DNA from 2 places in the Phyllobacterium sp. 22552 genome. Region 2 is predicted to be linked to the other one. Evidence: predicted binding sites of a transcription regulator. Region 2 holds the regulator's gene; the other holds the start of a gene.
The links. Region 2 encodes PhoB, which activates phosphate uptake and scavenging genes when phosphate is short. Its sites were predicted from a motif close to TGTCATNNANCTGTCAT; they were not measured.

Region 1 (3,138 bases), on a different contig from region 2:
GTTGACCGTCAGTTGCTGGTGCGCATTTACATCCTGAATTTCGGATTAGGCCTGATCCTACTGGCTACAGCCTGGACGTTGCGTCACCTGCGCCTCGGAAGATCCTCCGAGCGTATCCTTTTCTGGATACTGCTCGCTTTTTCCATGCACTTCTTCCCTCGGACCGTTCTAACCGTTGGAACCAGGGCTCCGAGCGCGCAGGATTTCGGTTTCAGTGCCTTCTGGCTGGCTCTACAGTTTTCTTTGGCTGTTTTGGGCGTCGCACTAGCTCTCGCTCTACTGGCAGTAGCCATAGGAGATAAGATGGAGGTGCTTATTCAAGAAAGGGCCACGGATCCTCTGACGGGACTGCTGAACCGGCGGGGTTTTGATGAGGAGACTATGCTTCATTTCCATATTTCGGCAGCCAGACCTGTTAGCCTCCTTGTCGCCGACATTGATCACTTCAAGGCGATCAATGACACTTTCGGTCATGAGGTAGGCGACCACGTTCTCAGTGGTTTTGGCAACCTGCTTTTGAAAGCAGTACGAAACATCGATGTCTGCGGTCGACTGGGAGGCGAGGAATTTGCTGTCCTGATGCCCGATTGCGATGCGGCCGGCGCCTTCGCATTCGCCGAACAGTTACGCAATCAAGTACGGGAGGCCGAATTCAAAGGGCTACCCCACTCCTGGAAGGTCACCGTGAGCCTCGGCGTTGCCGAGGTCCGCCCGCGTGAAGACCTTGCCCAAGTGATCTCACGAGCAGATGCAGGCCTCTACGCTGCAAAACGGGCAGGGCGGGATCGTGTCCAACATGCGTAGGCTGGCGTGTAGGACTCGCCGGAAGTTGAAGTCGTAGCGGGACGACCACTGGTCGTGTTGCCAGCCAACAATCACACCGCCAACAGAAGCGATTGAACACGCGGCAGAAACTTATGCTGTCGATCAGTTCAAAGCACGGGGCTGTACGACGTTACTCACGGCTAGGAACCCGGCAGGGCACGGCATGGATGTGTCATGTGCAGCCCAGCGACCAGACAATACGTCGTTGCCGAGATCAAGGAGAATACTCGAAGCTTGGCCCGACCAGCGCCTCGGATATGCGCTTGTGTGCGCCGCGCTACAGATGGCGAGGAGGTTGGACTGGGCATCACCGGCGGACAAGGAGCGCGCCAGCATTGCTCCGGACCAGCTCACATCCCTGGAGTCCGTGGCCACCTTGTTATCCGCTATGATGTTGATCCAACTACCCTTGCCGTTTCCAACACAATGCAGTGGTCCGGCACCACCGGAAGGTTCTTGAGAAGACACTGGAGTTGTCATTAATGTTTTAAGAAACAGAGATACTGAAAAAGTACGATTATTTTTTCGGAGCGTCAGTCGGACGTCTCTGCATCCATCGCCTGGCGGCGGATGCCGGGACACGCTTCGATCTTTCAGCGATAGTGATCGAGGTCTTGACGATGGAACGTCTGTTATTGCGTATCTGCCAGACAAGACCGGCAGCTTTTGACCTTGTCGGGTCGGCACTTTTGGTCCTAAGTCTGTTGTCAGGTTCACCCGTTATGGCTGAGCCAATCCGCGGCGCCGGCTCGACATTTGCAGCGCCCATCATTGCGAAATGGGCTGAAAACTACAAAGCATCCCGCACAGATGGTGGAGATTTCACTTCGCCGGACTGGACGGTAGACTATGAATTGGTAGGATCGCTTGCAGGTGTTATGCGCCTCAGCCAGCCGGAAATGGATTTTGCGGCAACAGACGTTCCATTATCGCATGCGGAACTTGCCAAACATGGGCGTCAGCAATTTCCGATTGTGTTGGGCAGCGTTGCCATCGCGATTAATCTGGAAGGCATTGGCCGATTGAATCTGTCGGGGCCGCTTCTTGCAGATATTTATCTTGGCAAAATCCAATCATGGTCCGACGCGGCGATAAAACAGTTAAACCCGGAATTAAATCTCCCCGACATCAAGATCAGTCCCATCCATCGCAAGGATGGATCAGGCACTACCTATATGTTCTCCAGCTACCTTTCCTCCCAGAATGATGAGTGGAAAGCGAAATATGGGGCGGACACGCTGATAGCCTGGCCGTGGGGGACCAGTGTCGAAGGGACACAAGACTTAATTCTTACGGTGAAAGCCACAAAGGGCGCCATTGCCTATGCGGAATATGGGCAGGTCGAAAGAGCACAACTGACGGTTGCTGCCATTGAGAACAAGTCAGGCAAATTCGTTCTGCCCGGCCCGGAGGGTGTTAGCGCAGCGCAAGCGGCCGTTGACTGGACGAAGGCGGAGGATTTTGCCCTATCCCTGACTGACCAGCCCGGAGACGTGACCTATCCGATATGCGGTGCCACTTATGCCGTCGTGCCAATAGAGGGTCGTTCACCTGGTCGCTATCGCCGTGTCCATGACTATTTCCGACTGGCATTTGAGAGCGGCGGCCGCGATGCGCAGGCCCTGCGTTATGTGCCTTTATCGGAACCTCTGGTGAGCCGGATAAAGCAATATTGGCTGATCGGCTCCTCAACGCAATGAAAGCTAAAGCATGCCTGCAAGGGGATGCAGGCAGATCAATGGACCGCGCCTTGGCGCTATGGGGATAAGACGCAATGGATATAGATATTTTCAAGGATATTCTCGTGCCGGTGATCGGTGGGCTCGGAATATTCATGCTTGGTCTGGAATTCATGTCGAATGGCATCCAGGCACTTTCGGTCAACAAGATGCGGGCATTTCTGGCCAAAGCCGCAGGAACCCCGATAAAAGGTGTTGTGGCCGGTACACTGATCACGGGCGTTATTCAATCATCAACAGCGATGACTGTTATGGTAGTAGGCCTGGTGAACGCCGGGGTCGTTGGATTGAGGCCTGCCATCAGTGTCATAATGGGAGCGAATATCGGCACCACACTTGGCAATGGCTTGATTGCGCTCCCTCTTGGGCCGCTCGGTCTGATCTTTGCCGGCCTTTTCTCGTTGGTCTATTGTTTTTCGAAGAATGACAAAGTGCGCAACATCGCGCTTGCCTGCATGGGCTTTGCCCTGATTTTCTACGGGTTGAACCTGATGACCGGTGGTCTAAGACCGCTCCGAAATATCCCGGAAGTGATGTCGGTTCTTTCCACCCTCCAGGCAGACTCTTATTTCAA
Region 2 (3,138 bases):
GGGCCAGAAACTCATTGAACTTTCAACGCCAATACCCGGCCTTGATTTTCTTGGAGATTATGGCAGTGCCACGCTGGCCTTTACGGCCATTGCGCTCTACGTGCCCGTCAGCACATGGATTGCCATGCGTATTGGCCGCGCTCTTGAAAAACTCACCCTCGCCATGCAGCAATCCGAAGGCAGTTACAGAAGTGAGCTGACCACATTGTTGCGCCGCAGCTTTCAGGTTGCCGCTGCCAATGGCGAGACTGTTCAAAAGTCGTTAAATGACAAGCTTTACAGAAGCGTCGACAATAATTGGGGGCGTTTCAATGTGTTCGATGCCTGCTATATGTCGTTCACCTCGATCTACAATTTCTTTTCCGCCCGTATTGTCGCCTATATACCCGGTCTTCTGCCCTATATGGGTAATACGATCAGCTTCAAGAACTATATTACCGGTTCCGAGCTTGTTGGTTCGATGATCAATGAATGCTCCTGGTTTATCCATGTCATGCCCGCAATTGCCAATTTGAAGGCAAATGCACGGCGCGTTACCGAATTGGCCCAAGCGGTCGAGCGTGTCAGCCAGCCCTCGGAATATTATCGGTCCACCGGTGTCAGTGAGTTCAAATTTGCAACACAGCATGAAGCCTTTGGCGTCTCGGTGCGGGGACTTGAATTGATGCATCGCGACAGCGAGGCCAAAGCTTTTCTCACACTTGGAAATATGCGGTTGCGCAAGGGCCAATGGGCTTACATCAAGGGCGATTCCGGTAGTGGAAAAACCTGTTTGCTCAAAGCAATGAACGGGCTTTGGGGCTATGGCCGTGGTGAAATCTTTTACCCGAAAGATGCGGCAACAATGTATGCGGCGCAGGAGGTCAAACTTCCCGGCGTGTCGCTGAAACAGCTCGTATGCCTTCCAATGGATGAAAGCCGTTTTGGCGATTCCTCCGTTGCGGCCGCCCTGCACCGCGCCGGCATGGGCGACTTTATTGAAAACCTTGGTGAAGAATGCCGCGATGGCACGTCTTGGGACCAGCTCCTGTCGGGTGGCCAGAAGCAGAAACTGGTGCTTGCGCGCATATTGCTGCACAAGCCTGCGGTTTTGTTTCTTGATGAAGCAACCGGCGCGCTGGACCCGGACTCCAAGATCGCCTTCCATCAGGCCATCAAGGATCATTGTGCCGGAACCACCGTTATCAGCGTGATGCATGAGATCGAAGCGCCACGCTCGGTTTCCGGCGAAAACTTCTATACGCATATTTTGGAGATCAATGGCGGCACAGCTATCCAACGGCCACTTCTGGAGACATTGGTCGAGCCAGATCCGCTACCAGCAACAAACTTCCCGCTGATTGCCGCCGAATAGCCCTTTTCGGACACCGCGCTTTTTGTCCGGTAGAAGCAGTTCTGTTTAAATGAGACTACCGGTCATTTGCGCAAGCCATCTCTAGCGCAAATTGGCTCATATAACGCCAATTCTGTTTCCCGGCCGAGACAGAAATTCGATAAAGAAAAACGCGCTTTAATCCTATCCGAAGGAATAGCCTGCACCGCGCACGGTCCGGATCGGATCAAGCGATCTGCCAATATTGATTGCCTTGCGCAAACGGCCAACATGCACGTCAACCGTGCGGTCATCGACGTAAATATCCGCGCCCCATACATTATCCAGGAGTTGTCCGCGCGAGAACACCCGGCCTGGAGACTGCATCAGGAATTCCAGCAGGCGGAATTCTGTCGGTCCGAGCTTGAGTTCACGCTCTTTGCGGAAAACCCTGTGCTGTTCGCGGTCAAGTTTCAGATCTCCAAAGCTCAACACATGCGACAAGAGACTTGGATTGACCCGGCGTAGCATGGACTTGATGCGTGCCAGCAATTCCGGTGTCGAGAACGGCTTGACCATGTAATCATCCGCACCGGTTGAAAGACCGCGAACACGCTCGCTTTCTTCACCGCGCGCGGTCAACATGATGATCGGCAGGATTTCTGTCTCGCGCCGAGCACGCAGGCGGCGGCAAAGTTCAATACCGGAAAGGCCTGGAAGCATCCAATCGAGGATCAGCAGATCCGGCACCTTTTCGCGCAAGGCGATTTCGGCTTCGTCACCACGGCTGATGGTTTCGACAATATAGCCTTCTGCCTCCAGATTATAACGCAGGAGAACACTGAGGGCATCTTCGTCTTCAACGACTGTGATTCTGGGAGCTATAGGCATGGTCTGCTTCCGGCAATTATGGCGTTACTGGCTCGTCAAGAATAACGGTATGCGACTGATCTTCCTTCGGGCGTTCCGCCGGAAGCTGTGTTCCCGTTACAATGTAATAGACCGTCTCGGCGATATTGGTGGCATGGTCACCGATGCGCTCAATATTCTTGGCGCAGAACAAAAGATGCGTGCAAGCAGATATATTGCGCGGATCTTCCATCATATAGGTCAGGAGTTCGCGGAACAGCGACGTGTAAAGCGCATCAATCTCATCATCGCGTTCACGGACGATATTGACCTGTGCCACCGAGCGTGTCGCATAAGCGTCGAGAACATCCTTAAGTTGTGTCAATGCCAGTTCTGCGATGGTCTGCAGGCCGCGATAGACAGAGAGCGTCTGGCGCGTATCGTTAACGGCTACGACACGCTTGGCAATGTTCTTGCCAAGATCGCCGATACGCTCAAGATCGGATGAAATGCGGATCGTGCCGATTACTTCACGCAAGTCGATCGCCATTGGCTGGCGCTTGCCGATGATGGTGATCGCCTTTTCGTCAATCTCGCGCTGACCGGCGTCGAGGATAAGGTCGTCAGAGATCACGCGCTGGGCAAGCGCATTGTCCGAATTGACCATGGCCGACACAGCCTGTTCGACCATGCGCTCCGCATGTCCGCCCATCTCTGCAATCTTGTGCGTCAGAAACTTCAGTTCATCGTCATAAGAGCGGACGGTGTGTTGTGCTGTGTCAGTCATTGTCTAACCCTCTTCCCGTGAGATCAACCGAAACGTCCGGTAATGTAGTCCTGCGTGCGCTTTTCGGTAGGGCTGGTAAACATCATTTCAGTGTCACCGACTTCAACAATATTTCCAAGATGGAACATTGCCGTGCGTTGCGACACGCGTGCCGCCTGCTGCATTGAGTGCGTGACGATGACGATCGTGT

Region 1: the regulator PhoB is predicted to act here: its motif matches at 1,300-1,316, upstream of pstS (phosphate ABC transporter substrate-binding protein PstS).

Annotation. Positions count from the first base shown of each region.
Region 1 is NZ_JBQENG010000008.1:272,432-275,569, forward strand. Features, by position in the region: gene ACTJI9_RS19325 (diguanylate cyclase) at 1-804, shown strand, start outside; gene pstS (phosphate ABC transporter substrate-binding protein PstS) at 1,446-2,525, shown strand; gene ACTJI9_RS19335 (Na/Pi cotransporter family protein) at 2,600-3,138, shown strand, end outside.
Region 2 is NZ_JBQENG010000009.1:123,235-126,372, forward strand. Features, by position in the region: gene ACTJI9_RS20175 (ABC transporter ATP-binding protein/permease) at 1-1,354, shown strand, start outside; gene phoB (phosphate regulon transcriptional regulator PhoB) at 1,517-2,203, opposite strand; gene phoU (phosphate signaling complex protein PhoU) at 2,220-2,948, opposite strand; gene pstB (phosphate ABC transporter ATP-binding protein PstB) at 2,972-3,138, opposite strand, start outside.